One region of the Bacillus haimaensis genome, then DNA from elsewhere that is predicted to be linked to it. Evidence: riboswitches for the same ligand, from Rfam matches in the RefSeq annotation. Region 1 holds a riboswitch; each other region holds the start of a gene.
The links. Region 1 has a riboswitch for cobalamin ahead of ABN702_RS17235 (ABC transporter substrate-binding protein). Riboswitches for the same ligand answer to the same signal wherever they lie in the genome.

Region 1 (4,759 bases):
GATGATAGTCGGCATTTGTGGCGGTTTTCAAATGCTGGGGAAAGAAATCGAGGATGTGTTGGGAGTTGAATCTCCTATTAAGCAGGCTCCGGGATTAGGGCTGATTCCCATGAATACCTCCATCACACCTAATAAAACAACCATCCGCTCCGAAGGGGTCATCACGATTCAAGATAATACAATTCCTGTTTCCGGCTATGAAATACATATGGGAAAATCACATTTTGAATCAGGGTTCGATCATTTAATCGAACTGGACGACAGGGTAGAGGGAGTATGGAGTGAGAATCGGCTGATAATGGGGACCTATTTTCACGGGATTTTTCATAACGACGAGTTCAGGGAGTTCCTCCTGAATGAATTAAGAGGGAAAAAAGGATTGGATCCTATCCATGACAGGGTCTCCTTTGCCAAAAAAAGAGAAGAATCCTTTGACCGGTTGGCGGATGTTGTGAGGGAACACATTCAATTGGATGCAATCTATCAAAAAATGAAGGAATTTCAGAAAGGTGCCTGCCATGTTAAAGATATGTGAGAAAATACAACCAGTTGATAAAAGTATAGGGAATGAAGTGCGTGCTTATTTAGACACCTTAACAAAACCGATTGGAAGCCTAGGAATGGTGGAGGAATTGGCAATTCAGCTCGGGGAGATCACTTCCAGCCGTTTTCCGACGGTTTCTCCCCCTGGTGTGATCGTATTTGCTGCGGACCATGGGGTGGCAGGAGAGGGAGTTTCTGCTTATCCACAAGAAGTTACTGTCCAGATGGTACATAATTTCCTGAATGGCGGAGCTGCGATTAATGTGCTGGCAAAACAGATTGAAGCAAAGCTTGATATTGTCGATATTGGTGTAGCAGGTGAGATCGTAAGGGAAGGGCTCATCTCAAGAAAAGTCCGTTATGGTACAGGGAACTTTTTAAAGGAAGATGCCATGAGTCCGGATGAAGCGCTGGAAGCCATCCAAGTGGGTATGGACGTCGCAAATGATATGATTCAACGGGGAGCTAAGTGTCTACTGCTCGGGGAAATGGGAATAGGCAATACAACAAGCAGCAGCGCTATCCTATCTGTGCTTCTCGGGGAAAATAACCTGGAAAGAATAGTAGGTACAGGTACTGGAATATCAGTGCAGCAGATCAAGCATAAGCAGCAGGTGATCAAACAGGCCATTGAAAATCGTCATCCTGATCCAGGAGATCCATTGGATATATTGGCGAAGCTTGGTGGACTCGAAATAGCAGGAATGATAGGAGCAATTTTTGCTGCAGCCGAAAAGAGAACTCCTATTTTAATAGATGGATTTATTAGTACAGTGGCTGCGGTATTAGCGGTAGAAATGTGCCAGCCTATCAAAGGATATTTGATAATCGGTCATCAATCAAAGGAAATTGGGCATAGGCGTGCCTTGGAGCTGCTGAAAAAGAGGCCCATGCTTGATTTGGAATTGAGGCTCGGGGAGGGATCGGGAGCTGCCCTCGCTTATCCTATCGTCGAGGCTTCTGTCAGGATCCTGAAGGACATGGCCACTTTTTCCTCTGCAGGAGTATCGGAATCGACCATCTCCTGAAGCGGAAAAATTAAATTTACAAGCGTATGAAGTTAAACTATAATGACTTTTAGAATAAAAAAACGAATATTAAGACAAATAGGTTCCTTAAATGTTCATGACAATGAAGTTTAAGGTGAAAAGGGAAGTTGGTGCAAGTCCAACACGGTCCCGCCACTGTAAGCGCTGAGGAAGGCTAACGTATCTCCACTTTGCATGATGATGCATGGGAAGGAGTAGCCAACTGATGAAGTGCAAGTCAGGAGACCTGCCTATGTTGTTTTTAAACACCTTCGAGGAAAGGGATGTTTAAAGTGCGTGGTTATTCAGAGACCATTCCTATTTTGCCAGTCTCATAGACAGGGAATATAGGTGCATTTTTACGTTCAACGCTTTCCTTTTGGATAGCGTTTTTTTATTTGACAAAAAAGCAGAAAAAGGGGAAGAAAAAACATGAAGCAATTATGGAAAAAGTGGAGCATTATTACGCTAATAATGGCAATGGCAATTTTAGCGGGATGTGGAATGAATGGTACTGATACGAACAAGCAGTCAAGTGGCGAAGTAAATGAAACTGCTGCGAATGAAGAGCAAGGAACAGAAGCGAAGCAATTTCCTGTCACCATCAAAGATGAAACCGGCGAGGAAATTGTCATCGAAGCGGAACCGGAATCTATTATTTCCCTACAGGCCAGCAGTACTGAAATCTCTTATGCATTAGGATTAGGCGACAAAATGGTGGGGGTTTCCGACTATTGCAACTATCCACAAGAAGCACTGGAAGTAGAAAAGGTTGGGGCGCAGGATATGAACGTCGAGCGTATCCTTACACTACTACCGGATATTGCCCTTGTGACGGACTATCATTTGGAAACGCATGCTGAAATATTGTCCCAGTTTGAAGAAGCGGGAATTACGGTCATTGTTATTGGCAGTGAGACTTCTTTTGATGATGTGTACGAAACAATCGATTTGATCGGTACTGCAACAGGTAAGAAGGCGGAGGCCGAAGAGCTGGTTTCCGATATGAAAGAACGTCTTGAAACGGTGAAGGAAAAGGCACAAGCTGTAACGGATAAAAAGAAAGTGTGGGTCGAGGTATCACCGGCTCCGGATATTTTCACGACCGGCCAAGGAACGTTTATGCACGAAATGCTGGAATCCATCCAAGCTGAAAATGCAGCTGGCGACCAAGAGGGATGGGTCAAGATGACCGAAGAAGAAATCGTTCATTTAAATCCTGATGTGATTGTCACCACGTACGGATACTATGTGGAAAGTCCAAGGGAAGCGGTGATGACACGTGATGGCTGGGCCGAGGTTCCTGCTATAAAATCTGGAGAAGTTCATGATGTGGATAGCGATATGGTAACGAGACCTGGTCCTCGTTTAATTGAAGGGGTGGAAACACTTGCAAAAATCGTTTATCCGGAAATATTTAACTAATAAGCTCGTTTGGCTCTATATAGGATGTGGAGGGTTTGTACTTGGTACAGCCCTCCTTGGTCTATTAAGCAGCAGTGTAACCATTCCCATCACTACCGTCCTCCATATTGTCCTGGAAAATGGTTTTGGGCTGGGGTGGTTGGAGGAAGTCCCGAAAAATGAAGAGATGATCATTTGGAATATCCGCTTTCCCAGGGTCCTTCTTGCCCTTTTTGTGGGAGCTTCATTGGCGTTGGCGGGTGCCGCGTTTCAAGGGCTGTTACGCAACCCGTTGGCAGATCCCTATACGATCGGTGTTTCATCGGGAGCGGCACTCGGAGCGGTTGCTGTTCTGTTCTTTCAGGTTACGATTATTGGTTTAGGGAGCTTTACCCTTCCGGTTGTCGCTATTATCAGTGGACTGCTTTCCCTATTGCTTGTCTTTGGATTGGTTCGCTTAAGTAACAGAGGGTTGGCAATAGAAACAATCATTTTGGCAGGAATCATCATCAGTGCCTTTATCGGCTCTATCATCTCCTTGATCATCTCCTTAGGGGATCGGGATTCCATGACACAGATCATCTATTGGCTTTATGGAAGTGTCGGAATGAGAGGCTGGAGTCATGTACAGCTAATCGTTCCTTTTATGATACTTGGTACATTGCTCCTCTTCATTCATTATCGTGAATTGAATGCCATGGCTTTGGGAGAGGAGGCAGCCGATCATATCGGGGTAGATGTGAAACGGGGTAAGATTTTCATTTTAGTGGGGGCTTCCCTTTTAACAGGGTCGGCAGTCGCGGTTTCTGGGTCCATCGGTTTTGTCGGTTTGGTCATTCCTCATCTTATAAGGCTCATAACAGGTCCCAATCACCGGCATGTCCTGCCTTTATCCATGCTTGTTGGTGGAGGGTTTCTCGTTTTGGCAGACCTGGGAGCAAGAACCATTATCGCACCAAAGGAATTGCCGATTGGGGTCATTACGGCATTGATTGGCGCACCGGTTTTTGCAGTGTTACTGGTTCGAGAAAGAATAGGAAGGGGGAAGGCAATTGATTAAGGTCAGAAAGCTGACAGGTGGTTATTCAGCTGGCCCTGTAATTAAAGAACTTGATTTGGATATTCAAAAAGGGGAGTTTTTCGCGCTGTTGGGACCGAACGGAAGTGGGAAGACGACCTTGTTTAAATTGATTACAGGACAACTTCCCATTCAGCAAGGAGAAATTCTTATCGATGGAAAACCAATTACTTCCTTTTCTAAGCTGGAAAAAGCGAAAAAAGTGGCCGTACTGACCCAGGAGGTCCAGGTGTCTTTTGATTATACGGTGGAGGAAATCATTAGCCTTGGCCGCTATCCACATCAAACAGGGATTTTTAAAAGCCTATCCAAAGAAGATAAGAAGGTCATGGAATATGTGATGAGAAAAACCAGAATAACCAAGTTTCGCGACACGCAATTCCACAAGCTTAGCGGAGGGGAAAAGCAGCGGGTACTATTGGCAAAAGCATTGGCTCAGGAGCCGGAAATTCTCTTATTGGATGAGCCCACCAACCATCTGGATATCAAGCACACCTTTCAAATGCTGGATCTGATAAAGGAATGGCAGCAATCCAAAGGACTGACCATATTTTCCATTCTGCATGATCTGAATGTTGCTTCCCTCTATGCCGATCGACTTGCCTTGCTTTATGAGGGTTCGTTTCTTGAAGTGGGGGACACCGACACATTGCGCAAGGAAGATCAGTTGAAAAAAGTCTATGAAGTAGAGATCCAAACGCAATCA
Region 2 (4,759 bases), 570 kb from region 1:
CTAACGGGAAATCCAAATAGGAGTTCAATAGCTGATAAGCTGCAGGTTTGAAGTTCGATACTCCAAAGCTTTTCACTTTTCCTGACTCCTTAAGAGCAGTGAAAGCTTCTGCTATCTCCTCGGGGTTCATGAATGGATCCGGTCTATGGATGAGCAGTAAATCTAGATACTCCGTTCGGAAGTTCTTTAATGATTTTTCAACCGACCACATGATATGCTCTTTGCTTGTATCATAGTACTTGATTTTATGCTCCGGTCTATTGGATGAAATAAGCTTGATGCCGCACTTGGTGACCAGCTCCATTTCATCTCTCAGAGAGGGTTTGAGGGCCAAAGCTTCACCAAATTTTCCTTCCACCATATAATTCCCGTAAATATCGGCATGATCGAACGTCGTCACGCCCATTTCCAGACACTGTTCCATAAAAGAGAGTGTTTGCTCGTTCGTATAGTTCCATTCCTGCAATCTCCACATCCCATGGACAATCCTGGAAATGGAAACCTCTTTAGACAGGTGTATCTTTTCCAATTATCATCACTCCTTTCCTTCTTCAAAATGGATTATACTAGGTTGCCGGAGAATTTACCAATTTAATTGAGAGAAGGATTCCCTTAAAAAAACAAAACTTTTTTCCTATGTGAAGCATGTAAAGATATACATCTGTTCTACTAATGATTAGAATAAAGATAGATAAAAATTGACAAAAAGTGAGGATACTACCATGCCTACAGCAGTACACTATAAGATCGGGAAGAGAATGCTAGAATCAGAGATTGAACTATCAGAAAGAATATTGAATGAAATAAGGCTTGCTTATCCTGAAATTTCGGAATACCGGGATCCACATCATCAGGCAGCAATAAAAGAAATCTTCCAGACTCTTATCAAATTTATTGGGAAGTACGTGCAGGACCCGGTAAATACATTATTGGATGAGGCAAAAGACTGGGGTGAATCCGTGGGAATCATGTCTGTTCAGGCTGGCGGCTCCTTGGAGAATGCATTATCCAATATGACGCTGTATAAGCGGGCACTATGGACCTTCATTCAGGAGGAAGGTGCCAAAGAAGGCATTCACCTTAATCAACTTACTGAAATTTTCATCCACATTGATGAGATTTTCAATATCATCGTCTACGGCTTCAGCCATGCATTCACAGTTGCATCCGAACAGAAGATACAGGACACCAGGACTAGCTTCATAAGGCTTTCCATCCCGATCGTGCCACTTTTCGAAGGTCTTGCGGTTCTGCCTTTAGTTGGGGAGATCGATGAGCTAAGAGCAAGCATATTGATTGAAGAGACTTTGCAGAAAAGCAAGAACTTGTCCATCAATAAGTTGATTGTTGACTTTTCAGGCGTATATAATTTGGATCAGACGGTAGTGCACACTTTAGATCTGCTTATCCGTTCCCTGAAGTTAATCGGGATTACACCGATCATTACCGGGTTACGACCGGAACTCAGCCTGCAATTCATCTCCACTGGGGTGAGTTTGACAGATATCCAGATTACAGGGTCCATCGAACAAATTCTCCAGGATTTCCAATTGAACAAATAGGAGCCGCGCTTATTGCAGCTCTTTTTTTATTTTTTGATTGTAATATACTTAAAGATGGATTATGATAGATTTATCACAAAAACACAAAATACAGTTATTTGAATATATAAAATAACTATATATAGTATTATTGCGAAAAAGGTGTCTTTAACAAGACTTAATAGGGAATCCGGTGAAAATCCGGGACTGTCCCCGCAACTGTAAGTGCTGACGAATTGAATCACCACTGTATAAGTAGGCTTAACGGCTCTTATATGGGAAGGGTCAATGTAGGAAGAAGCACAAGTCAGGAGACCTGCCTTTTCGAACTAGTTTCTTATTCTTCGGGAGTTGAGATGATGAAACGGTGCTAGAAGCTTGCATGAATCAATACCCCTTCTCTATTGAGTTGGAGGTATTTTCCATGTCGTATTCTAATATCGTTTGATCCACTCAATCCTGGGTGGATTTTTTTTATTAGGCTCTTTTCGTAAAGTTTATTGCTTATGTCCGTAAAAAATCGGCATTTGGATTTTTTACAGCATATTTCCCTGTATTATTCAAAAGAAAATAATTCTACTACATGGGAAAAGAGCACGAAAGCAAGTAATGTTACGTGTTTGCGTTGGATACGTCAAAAGCAACAATGTATGCGAAAACAGCCTTTTATTATTGCGAAACGGAGTGAACGGCTAATGATTACTTCAACTTTAAATAATACGAACAAGGCATTGGACAGCAAGGATTGGATCCTTGGTATATTGGAAGAATTCCCCCACTTGGAAACAGAATCCTTCAATGAAAAAACAGATAAGCTGGTTGGAAGCCAAAATACGGAAATCTATAAGCATCTTACCTTGGAGGCGATTGGCTACATTTCGGAGAGTGAGCCAGATTGGACCTTTGTTGCCGAACGTATCCTTTTGAAACAATTATATGAAGAAGCATGTGAGACACGTGGCACAGATAGACCCTATGATAATTTTCACTACCTTTTGCATTCCTTGGTGGAAGTAGGCATTTTTCATCGTTCACTTCTGGATTCATATAGCATTGAAGAAATAAAGGAATTGGAAAAGGCCATCAATCCGGAGCAAGACAAGCTTTTTACATACATCGGCCTCAAGACGCTGGCAGACCGTTATCTGTCCCGTGGCTACAACAAGGCTCTATGGGAGCTGCCGCAGGAAAGGTTCATGATTATTGCGATGACCTTGATGGCCAAGGAAGAAAACAATCGTCTTGCTCTGGTAAAAGAGGCATACTGGGCACTCAGCAATCTGTATATGACGGTCGCGACACCCACCTTCTCCAATGCCGGGAAAAGCTATGGCCAGCTATCGAGCTGTTTCATCGATACGGTGGATGATAGCTTACAAGGAATCTATGACAGTAACACAGATATTGCCAATCTATCAAAGTCAGGTGGCGGAATCGGCGTGTATTTAGGAAAGATCCGCAGCCGAGGAAGTGATATCCGCGGCTTCAAGGGTGTATCGAGCGGGGTCATTCCCTGGATGAAGCAGTTGAACAATACCGCTGTAAGTGTAGATCAACTGGGACAGCGCAAAGGGGCCATCTCTGTATACTTGGATGTCTGGCATAAGGATATTTTCTCCTTTCTCGACAGCAAGCTCAATAACGGCGATGAGCGGGTGCGTACCCATGATCTATTTACCGGTGTCTGCCTCCCCGATGTATTTATGGAACAGGTGGAAAGCCGAGGCGACTGGTATCTGTTCGACCCGCATGAAGTGAGAAATGTGATGGGCTATTCGCTTGAGGATTTTTTTGATGAACAAAAGGGCGCTGGCAGCTTCCGTGATAAATATTGGGAGTGTGTGCACCACCCTTCCCTGCATCATGATAAAGTACCAGCCATCGATGTGATGAAAAGCATCATGCGTGGCCAGCTTGAAACAGGAAGTCCGTTTATGTTCTATCGCGACGAGGTCAATCGTATGAATCCCAACCATAACCTTGGGATGATCTATTGCACCAACCTTTGTACAGAAATCACCCAGAATCAAAGTGCTACCACCATGAACCAGCAATTTGTAAAGGACGGGGCGATTGTGACGGTGAAAACCCCTGGAGATTTTGTTGTTTGCAACCTCTCCTCCATCAATCTTGCGCGGGCTATCCCTGCTAAAGTCCTAAAAAGATTGGTAGCTATTCAGGTTCGTATGCTCGACAATGTCATTGATCTTAACAACATTCCGGTCCTTCAAGCAAAGCTGACCAATGAGAAATACCGTGCAATTGGTTTGGGAACATTCGGGTGGCATCATCTTCTTGCCTTGCAGGGAATCAAATGGGAAAGTGAAGATGCGGTACAATTTGCAGACTCACTCTATAGAGAAATCGCCTTTTATACGATTCAGGCAAGTGCAGCCTTAGCAAAGGAAAAAGGGGCATACCCAGCATTTGAAGGCTCCGATTGGCATACGGGAGAGTATTTCAGTAAAAGAGGTTATCAAACAGATGATCTTTTTGATTGGGGAGGCTTACAGGAGCAAATAGCTTTAAGCGGCATCCGAAACGGCTATCTCATGGCAGTGGCCCCTAATGCTACCACCTCAATCATCGCAGGCAGCACAGCAAGCATCGATCCCATTTTCCTGAAAGTGTACTCCGAGGAAAAAAAGGATTACAAAATTCCAGTGACTGCCCCTGATTTGGATGCAAGCACCACATGGTTCTATAAATCTGCCTACCATATCGACCAGCATTGGAGCATCGCCCAGAACGCGGCCAGACAGAAGCATATTGACCAGGCGATATCGTTTAATCTGTATGTGACCAATGGAATCAAAGCAAAGGCGCTCCTTGATCTGCATCTGGATGCATGGAAGCAGGGATTGAAGACTACCTACTATGTCAGGTCCACGTCAAAGGAAATAGAAGAATGCGATTCTTGCGCAAGCTGATAACTTAGGAGGGAAACAATGATGACTGCTTCACTGACTTCTCGATTACTGATGGACGCAACCGCTCCAAACCGATCGACGAAAATAATAAACGGCCAAAGCTCGAACGTGCTGAACTGGGACGATGTCGCCTTTTCCTGGGCCTATCCCAAATACAAAAAAATGCTGGCAAACTTCTGGTCACCATTTGAAATAAATATGTCCCAGGATATCAAACAGTTTCCCGATCTTACATCGGACGAAAAGGATGCCTTCCTGAAAATCATCGGACTTCTTGCATTGTTGGAT
Region 3 (4,759 bases), 2.0 Mb from region 1:
TTGACCGTGAGCAGCTGCTGAAAGAAGTATGGCAATATGAATTCTTTGGTGACTTGCGAACCGTCGATACACATGTGAAAAGACTTCGCGAAAAGTTGAATAAAGTATCAGAGCCAGCTTCCAAAATGATTGTGACCGTATGGGGCGTAGGGTACAAGTTTGAGGTCGGCAGTGACTCATGATTTGGAAAAGTGTAGTTGGTAAGCTATGGCTAACCATTTTACTTTTAGTATCCTTTGTGCTTTTTGTACTTACAATCCTGTTGCTGGAGTTTTTCGAAAACTATCATGTCAGTGAAGCTGAAAAGGACCTGACAAAGGATGCAAAAAAAATATCGCTCATTCTTGAACAGCATGCAGATAGTGAACAGGCGATGAGTATCGCATGGGAGCTGGTGGATGAGGCGACAAGGGTGGTAGTGTTCTCGGATGAGAAAGACTTTAGCCATTCCCCAAACGAAACGCTCAGTCATCTTCCGGCTTCCTTTTTCCTCGATGATCCACAACTCTCCCTTGTGTTCGAGGATCAGCCGATTGTTACGAAAAAAACCTATTTATCCGATACTAGCATAGATGATGAAATGTATGGGGAAATCATGATCGTGGGGGTTCCGCTACACCTGGATGAAACACAGGATGGAGCTGTCTTCATCTATCAATCCTTGCTTGCCATCAAGGAAACAACAAAACAGACAACCCAGCTCATTTTACTCGCAGCCGGATTTGCCATTTTCCTAACAACGATTTTTGCATTCTTCCTATCTACGAGAATTACAGCACCTCTCCGGAAAATGAGGGAGGCTGCGTTTGAAATTGCACGAGGCAAGTTTGATACAAAGCTTCCGATGCTCACTCACGATGAAATTGGGGAGCTTGCGATGGCATTCAATCAGATGGGACGCCAGTTGAAATTCAATATAAATGCATTGAATCAGGAAAAAGAGCATTTGGCGAACATATTAAGCTCGATGGCGGATGGTGTTATCACCTTGAACCGTGACGGAACCATACTTGTCTCGAATCCTCCAGCTGAACGCTTTTTGCAAGCCTGGTTCTACCAGGAAGGCAGTGACAATGGGGAAGACCTTCCATCAGAGGTGAGGGATATGTTCCAGCGGGCGGTTTCCATTGAAAAGGAACAAGCAATTGAGCTCACCTACCAAGGGCGCACCTGGGTGATTGTGATGAGCCCGCTATACAGCCAGACGCATATACGTGGGGCGGTTGCCGTTATCAGGGATATGACGGAAGAACGCAGGCTAGATAAGCTCCGCAAGGACTTTATAGCGAATGTATCACATGAACTGCGTACACCGATTTCCATGCTGCAAGGATACAGTGAAGCAATCGTCGATGATATTGCCGGAACGGATGAGGAGAAAAAAGAGCTTGCGTCTGTCATCTATGATGAGTCCCTGCGCATGGGGAGACTGGTTAATGATCTTCTCGACCTTGCGAGAATGGAAGCGGGGCATATATTGCTGAACTATGAAGAAGCAAATGTTGCAGTATTTGTGGAAAAAATAATTCGCAAATTTCAGGTGCTGTCAAAAGAAAAGAACATCAGTCTAAGTTACGAGATGACAGGACAGGGAAAGATCGCATTTGATGTAGATCGAATGGAACAGGTTTTGACCAATCTGGTTGACAATGCGATCCGGCATACGGAAAATGGGGGGGGAATTACGATTCTAGTCAATTTGTCTGATCTAGGCCTGAAAATGGATGTAAAGGACTCCGGACACGGTATTCCTGAAGAGGATCTGCCATTTGTGTTTGAACGGTTCTATAAAGCGGACAAAGCGCGCACAAGGGGACGAGCAGGGACGGGACTCGGCCTTGCCATTGTAAAGAATATTGTCGAAGCGCATCATGGCCAGATCTCCGTTCATTCAAAATGGAATGAAGGAACGACATTTTCCCTGTTTATTCCACGAACAATGAGTTAATATGTTTAACATTAGCGAAAAATCTTGTTTACTATGAAACATTTTCTTGTCAGCAAGGGGCATATTGTGTAATATGAAAGCTAGTTAACTGAATAGTTTTGAAGATGTTGGTGTCACCTCGGTGGCTTAAAAGGGAATTTGGTGAAAGACCAAAACTGTCCCCGCAACTGTAAATGTGGACGAAATGAGATAACCACTGTATGTTCCGGCTTGAGAGATCAGGCTGCCATATGGGAAGGCTCAAAGTAGGGTGAAGCATGAGTCAGTAGACCTGCCAATTGTCTAAACTTAGTTTCAATGCTTCGGGGGTTGAGTGAGAGAGACGGCGTTTTCTATTATTTTTTTCATATGCCGTTTACACCTCATCCTTCAAACAGGATGAGGTTTTTTTGTTGCTTCGGAGAAAAGTTAACAACAAGAGGGGACTTATTATTCCAGCTGGAGGGATGAAAAGACCATTTTGCAGTTATACCTACTACATACATAAGGGGAAATGAACCATGAAGAAATTCTTACTGACACTACTAGCAGCATTTACATTGGCATTGACAGGATGTGCATCAGGGGAAAATAATACGAACTCCAACTCCTCAACAGAAGCGCCGATAGAGGAGAAGCAGCAGGAACAGCTCGAAACGACCATCAAGCTGACAAAGGATGGAGAAGAAGTAATCAACGAAAAAACTCTGGAATTTGAAGAAGGCGAATCATTGATGGAAGTGATGGAACGTAACTTCGAATTGACCCTGGACGATACCAAGGAATTTATAGTTGGTATTGATGGGGTAGAGTCGGATACAGCTAACTCCTATTTCTGGACATATAAGGTGAATGAGGAAGAAATCATGGTTGGTGCAAAAGAATACGTGCTCAAGGCAGATGATGTTGTACACTTCGACTATGCAAAGTGGGAATAGTTTTATGCCTACTAAAAAGCTTGCTTTATTAGGGGTGCTCATCGCTTTATGCGTAGTGGGGCGAATTGCATTCGCCTCCATTCCTAATGTTCAGCCTGTAACAGCAATCATCATCATCTGTTCCTTTTGGATGGGGCCGGTGACAGGATTGATTCTCGCTTGCGGCAGTACGATTGCCACCAATATGGTACTCGGAAGCGGCACATGGACGATCACCCAGATCATAGCATGGTCGATTATCGGGTTGATGAGCGGAATGATCGGCAAATGGTTCCATAAGACACCTGTCGTCATTTTGGCGATCTATGCAGGCATGTGCGGACTTTTGTACGGTTTTGTGATGTCACTTGAACGTTTGGTGGTAGGTAAGCTGTTTTGGCCCTACTATTTGGCAGGAATTCCATTCGATGTGAACCATGCGATCGGGAATGTGGTATTTTTTATTGTATTATTCCCTGTATTATCCAGGCTGCTGAAGGAAAGGGCGGCGTATATGCTTCAATGAACAGAAGGGAAGCCTTGAAAAGGGCTTCTCTTTTTTGGATGTAAGGCGAACCATCCTTTTCGAATATTGATAAACTTTAGCCTCTTCTGAATTGCCTGTCCCAGGATTCCACACAACAAAACAAAAAAGGTGCTCAAAGACCCCTACAAAGTTGAATGACCCTCCATTATAATGAAACAATATATACTGATTTTCCTGTTTTATATAAAAAGATTACCTTCAAAAATACCTATGAATATTTTCCTGAAAATTCCTAAAAGAATATAGCCAAACTGTAACTTTTGTCATATATTTGTAATGTAACTTTTTTAATATAGTATACGACTAATCTAATGAACGGAGGGAAAGGATGAATACGGTTTTTCAAGAGCTCTATGAAAAATATCACCATGATGTCTTTCAGTTTTTATTTTATATGGTAAAAAATAAAGAGCAAGCCGAGGACCTCGTTCAAGAAGTTTATATAAAGGTTTTGCGTTCTTACGATCGGTTTGAAGGAAAGAGCAGCGAGAAGACCTGGCTTTTTTCTATCGCCAAACATGTTGCAATAGATTCTTTCCGTAAGCAGAAGGGTTGGAAAAGTAAACTACTTGAAACTTTTGACTGGAGCACACAACAGGTAAAAGATCATGCACCACTGCCTGAAGAGATAGCTTTACAAAATGAACAGGTTCAACAAATGTACCGGTGTCTGGATAAATGTAAGATGGATCACCGTCTTGTCCTCGTCCTGCGGTACATACAAGCCTTATCAATCCAAGAAACTGCCCAAATATTGGGGTGGACGGAAAGTAAGGTGAAAACAACTCAACATAGAGCTTTAAAGGTCCTGAAGGCTCATATGGAGGAACTCCAAGAGAAAGGGGGGAACAGTAATGCGTCATAAACAGCGTATGGAGGAAGAACAACTCGAAAAGCTTTTACGGCAGATGCCTAAAATGAAAGATGACCGTGACCCAAAACAAATATATCGTGAAGTATATGATGGACTCAATAAAAAACCACGCTCCTTCAACGTGATACCTGCGCTTGCCCTAGCCGCTGCAGTATTGATTTTTGCCATTATCTCACCATTATTCCTGCAGAACTTGAGTGGTTCCAATTCTTCCATGGATCAAGCAGCCCGGAATTCAGACGGTGCAGGCATCATGGAAAGCTCCGAACGTGATGATTCCGCAGATTCTGCTAAAGAGGAAAGCGTTGGAATACAAAGCGTAGATGAGGATGCACAGAGATCCTTGGAAGAATCAGAAATTGCCTTGGATGGTGCTAAAGAGTCTGATAATAATGATTTCACTGCACTTTCAGCTGATCAACCGACTTTTGTGGTGACAAATGAGAAAGCTAAAGAGATGATGGTTGTTACAATTGGAGTTACAGCTACCGAAC
Region 4 (4,759 bases), 1.1 Mb from region 1:
ACGGAAGAACAAATTGTTGCGGCAAACGTGGATACCGTCTTTTTGGTACAATCACTGAACTATGATTTTAATGCAAGAAGATTGGAACGTTACTTGATCATGGCATGGGAGAGTGGCGCAACCCCTGTAATCGTCCTCACCAAGACTGACTTGTGTGAGGATGTGGCAGCAAGAATAAAGGATGTTGAAGCTGTCGCATTGGGTGTTCCGGTATTCGCAGTCAGTGTGAAAGATGAAACGGGACTTGAAGAGTTGGCCCCTTATTTTACTACAGGAAAAACTGTAGCACTTCTTGGATCTTCCGGTGCAGGAAAATCGACCTTGACGAACTACCTGTTAGGAGAAGAAAAGCAGGTCATTCAAGAGGTGAGAGGGGACGATGATAAGGGAAGGCACACAACCACCTATCGGGAACTGTATCTTTTGCCGACAGGCGGGCTAGTGCTTGATACGCCAGGGATGAGGGAGTTGCAGCTATGGGAGGCTGATGGGTCTACAGTCGGTCAGAGCTTTCAGGATGTGGAGGAACTTGCTGAACAATGCTACTTCAGAGATTGCAAACATGAGAACGAGCCAAGCTGCGCGGTCCGGGAGGCAATTGATGAAGGGACATTGGAGGAAGCAAGGTATCAAAGCTATGTAAAGCTGCAAAGGGAACTTGCTTATCTGGAACGAAAAACGAATAAACGGGCACAATTGGCAGAAAAGGATAAATGGAAGAAAATCTCGACAAGTGCGAAAAGTAGGAAGAAATAGCATGCAAAAACACAAGGGGCTCCTTGTGTTTTTGTATTTTCAGGTTCGCTCAATTCCCCACAAAAAAGAAGCTGAACATAAAATTCAGCTTCAATCTTTTACGCAATTATCTGCACCTTGCTCGCACTCTTCATAAAAGAAACAGCAAGATCATTGAATCGTTCACTTTCTTCAATATTGCAAACATGCCCGCAATTTTCAATGATTTCCATTGTAGAGTTCTCTTCGTTTGCAGCATATTTCTTTGTGCTTTCGAGGAACATATGGTCTTCAGAGCCCGATATATAAAGCTTAGGGATTTTATTTTTCGTCTCTGCCAATCTATCGTAGGTGGTGTAACCGTTCAGGCCGTATAAGACCCATCCCAGATAAGCTTCTTTAGAAAGTTTATAAGCTTCCTTGATGAAAGCTTTACGGGAATCGGAATGATTGCGCTTCGGTAATAGAACTCTCGCAAATATTCTATAAGGAACCATATGTGGAAGAATTTTTCTCAAAGGATAAAAGACGGAAAGTCGGCAAAGAAACTCGCCCCATTTTTTCAACTTCGGAGTGGCGCCTCCTAGAATCATCGACTTGATTGAAGATGGGGAACGCAGTGCAATTTCCTGCATAATAATGGTGCCAAGGGAAATGCCAACAAAATGAGCGGATTTTATTTTTAAGGCTTTCAGTATTTCAAGGGTTTTATCACAAGAGTACTCAAATAGATCCACACCTTTTGGATATGGAGTTTTTCCATGTCCTGGTAAATCTAGTAATAGTACATTATATTCAGAACGGAAAGGTTTCAATTGCTTGTAGAATATGGAAGAGTTTCCTCCAAAGCCATGAAAGAGCACAATCCATTCTTTTGAAGATGGGTGAATGAGAGTTTTATAGAACATAGGTTTCCTCACTTATGTTGCATATTTATATTCATGAATCCATACCCGGTTAATGGGGGTAGAAAAACTTGCAAGTATAAGTATACACACTAATACAGCCTTTACTCAACCTTCTTTTTTTACTATTTTGTGACAATGGAACCATCTGTGGGGTATCTTACTATTCAAGTCATGAAATTTTGGGCACTTACCTTGAAATTATGCGTAGAAAATCTGTATGAATAATCATTACTAGAAGATCTTGTTTAATGGTAGAATATAGGGGCAATATCAATTTAATCATCCAATTAATTAGATGTGCACGCACTTAATAGGGAATCTGGTGAAAGTCCAGAACTGTACCCGCAACTGTAAAGCTGACGAAATAGAGAACCCACTATTACTTTTGAGTATGGGAAGGGCTAGAGTAGGGAGAAGCTAAGTCAGGAGACCTGTCTGATTGATGAAGTACTATCTTCTTCGGGAGGTGAGAGATAGAACGAGGGTGCGTAAGGAAGGCTTTTTTATCAAGGCTTCTTTCTTGCATCCGTCTTTCACTCATCCTTATGCAGGGTGAGTTTTTTTATTTTTACTAATAAGGAGGATATTAAGCATATGAATACCAACAATTCCGTTTCTTCCAATCAATCAAGGACCATTCAGACGAGGTTGGTTCTGCCGCCTGATACGAATCATATGGGTACCATTTTTGGAGGAGTGATTCTATCGTACATAGATGAGATTGCAGCTATTACTGCAATGAAGCATTCCAGGAATGTTGTTGTTACTGCTAGCATCGACCAAGTGACTTTTCTTTCCCCTGCGAAGGTCGGGGATATTCTGACTCTTGAGGCGATAGTGGCCTCCACGGGAAGAACATCCATGGAAATTTTTGTGAAAGTGGAAAACGAAAATTATGAAACAGGTGAGAAAACGACAACCACCACATCATTTTTGACAATGGTGGCAAAAGGAAAAGATGGAAAGCCGACTCCGGTTCCAGGTGTGATTCCCGAGACAGATGCAGAAAAAATGCTTTTCAACAGTGCTTCAGAGCGCAAAAAGAAACGCTTGGAAAAAAGATAGCAGGAATTTACCATGGTGTAGTAGAAGTATGGAGAAAGAAATGAATACGAAAGGCGGTGATGAGAAGTGTTGGATTCTTATACCGACCCGAATGCTCTAATGGAAGGGACGATACTCTTGTCATCGTCCCATATATTTGCGCTGGTGATCGCATTGTCGCTCATTTTACTTTTGTACTTTCTACGAAATAGTAAATACACAAATGTGTATGGAAGGTGGGCAATTTTGGGATGCCTTCTTTTATCAGAGGCATGGCTGAACTATTGGTATATTACAACCGATATGTGGGATATAAGCTACACCCTCCCTTTTCAGCTATGCTCCATCAGCTTGTATCTGTGCATGTGGATGCTGATAACCAGGCAAACCTGGACATTTGAAGTGGTATATTTCCTGGGACTTGGTGGTGCGTTACAGGCATTGCTTACGCCAGAGCTCTTTTATGATTTTCCACACTTTCGTTTTCTGCATTTCTTTGCGGCACATATTGCCATCATCTTGTCGGTTTTTTATATGTTATGGGTGGAAAAGAAAGCCATTACATTTAAATCCATGTGGAAAGCGTTTGGGGCGCTGCAGCTTATAGCCATACTGGTATTCTTTATTAATAGGCAAACTGGCGGGAACTATATGTTTCTGGCCAGGAAACCTTCAAATGCCAGTATCATCGATTTGCTAGGACCATATCCATGGTACATCCTTTCGCTGGAATTGGTGGTTATCCTCATGTTTCTCATTCTTTACGCACCACTGCTGATTCTGAAAAAGAAAGCTTCACAAACTATCGATTTCGAAAAAACATAAAAAAGGCCCTTTCAACTTGGGTGAAAGGGCCTCCATATTAATATTTCTTTAACGCATTTTTTACATACTTATATACGCCGAAAAAGATCACAGCAAACACTATTACAACAAGTACATCTATTAAGACAGCCATCCCATTTCCTCCGGTACATTTTACTTATAATATATCTTTAATTCCCCCAATTTTCAATGGAAGGCTGCTAGTCCCTGTTCGAACCTCAAACATTTTGTAACAGTCCTGTCACATTCCCGCAATTCGTCATAGTATGTAGAAAAGACGGAAAGGGGGGACATGTGTGGGTACCCCACTAAAATATATACTTTCCTTATTATTGATAGCTTCCATTCTTTATGGCGGATTGGCTGCATTGACGTATAATTCCATTCAAATAAAAATCGAAAAGCTTGAAGTGCTGGAACAGGAATTATTGGAAAAAGAAAAACAAGGTGAAGTTTCCTATTCCTTTAAACAGGCCTACCTCAAGGAATATAATACCTATGTGCGTCTACAAGCACGACTTCAATCATTTTGGATGAAATGGATTTTTGATTTTCCGGATTATAAAAAGACGTAGTGTTTCTCCAGATTAAATTGGTACATTATTCCTGAGAAATGCCGTGAAACCTTGATGATAAAGGCTTTTGGCTTTCTCTTCAATCTTTATAGGAAAAAATTAGTAATCAAAGTATGTTACACTATACGTAAGTCGAAATAGTTGGAGGGATCATCTTGAAAATAAATGTCTTTCTAGATGATAGTCGCACATGTCCAGAAGGGTATATCCTTGCTGAAGACATTGACGAATGCCTCACCTTGTTAGAGAATAATGCGATCGAGCATCTATCGTTGGATCATGACTTACTCAATAGACATCGGAATGGTCTTATGCTCGTTCAAATTATGGTGGAGAATGAACTTTATGCAGAAAGAATTACGATTCATTCTGCAAACTCGGTTGGCAGTAAAGCAATGTACAAATACTTTAAACAAGCACAGGAAGAATTGAAAATGCCACAGTCGATAAAAGTGATTTTAAGGCCACTACCTTTATTTTAAAAGATAACAATGCAAAAATCAGACGAAAGTAACCGTTCCTACTTCGTTTGGTTTTTTATTTTTGTTAAAATTGGTGAAAAGAGAAATGAAATGAGGGATGTGAGTTGGATTTTATCTACGATCATATTAAAAAAGATCTTGATATTTTATTTGTTGGTTTCAATCCAAGCATACGCTCAGGGGAAACCGG

Region 2: it holds a riboswitch for cobalamin, as region 1 does, so the genes downstream of both, ABN702_RS14275 (ribonucleoside-diphosphate reductase subunit alpha) here and ABN702_RS17235 (ABC transporter substrate-binding protein) in region 1, are expected to answer to the same signal.
Region 3: it holds a riboswitch for cobalamin, as region 1 does, so the genes downstream of both, ABN702_RS06795 (DUF4430 domain-containing protein) here and ABN702_RS17235 (ABC transporter substrate-binding protein) in region 1, are expected to answer to the same signal.
Region 4: it holds a riboswitch for cobalamin, as region 1 does, so the genes downstream of both, ABN702_RS11750 (acyl-CoA thioesterase) here and ABN702_RS17235 (ABC transporter substrate-binding protein) in region 1, are expected to answer to the same signal.

What each region holds. Positions count from the first base shown of each region.
Region 1 is NZ_CP158164.1:3,386,265-3,391,023, reverse strand. It holds gene ABN702_RS17245 (cobyric acid synthase) at 1-535, shown strand, start outside; gene cobT (nicotinate-nucleotide--dimethylbenzimidazole phosphoribosyltransferase) at 519-1,571, shown strand; cobalamin riboswitch at 1,635-1,841, shown strand; gene ABN702_RS17235 (ABC transporter substrate-binding protein) at 2,004-2,996, shown strand; gene ABN702_RS17230 (FecCD family ABC transporter permease) at 2,962-4,035, shown strand; gene ABN702_RS17225 (adenosylcobinamide amidohydrolase) at 4,028-4,759, shown strand, end outside.
Region 2 is NZ_CP158164.1:2,811,270-2,816,028, forward strand. It holds gene ABN702_RS14265 (aldo/keto reductase) at 1-529, opposite strand, end outside; gene ABN702_RS14270 (STAS domain-containing protein) at 723-1,562, shown strand; cobalamin riboswitch at 1,685-1,880, shown strand; gene ABN702_RS14275 (ribonucleoside-diphosphate reductase subunit alpha) at 2,237-4,471, shown strand; gene ABN702_RS14280 (ribonucleotide-diphosphate reductase subunit beta) at 4,493-4,759, shown strand, end outside.
Region 3 is NZ_CP158164.1:1,342,686-1,347,444, forward strand. It holds gene ABN702_RS06785 (response regulator transcription factor) at 1-182, shown strand, start outside; gene ABN702_RS06790 (ATP-binding protein) at 179-1,948, shown strand; cobalamin riboswitch at 2,040-2,242, shown strand; gene ABN702_RS06795 (DUF4430 domain-containing protein) at 2,449-2,865, shown strand; gene ABN702_RS06800 (ECF transporter S component) at 2,870-3,370, shown strand; gene sigX (RNA polymerase sigma factor SigX) at 3,720-4,256, shown strand; gene ABN702_RS06810 (GerMN domain-containing protein) at 4,246-4,759, shown strand, end outside.
Region 4 is NZ_CP158164.1:2,312,815-2,317,573, reverse strand. It holds gene rsgA (ribosome small subunit-dependent GTPase A) at 1-756, shown strand, start outside; gene ABN702_RS11755 (alpha/beta fold hydrolase) at 855-1,643, opposite strand; cobalamin riboswitch at 1,920-2,097, shown strand; gene ABN702_RS11750 (acyl-CoA thioesterase) at 2,238-2,708, shown strand; gene ABN702_RS11745 (TIGR02206 family membrane protein) at 2,775-3,512, shown strand; gene ABN702_RS11740 (hypothetical protein) at 3,809-4,087, shown strand; gene ABN702_RS11735 (cyclic-phosphate processing receiver domain-containing protein) at 4,243-4,569, shown strand; gene ABN702_RS11730 (mismatch-specific DNA-glycosylase) at 4,674-4,759, shown strand, end outside.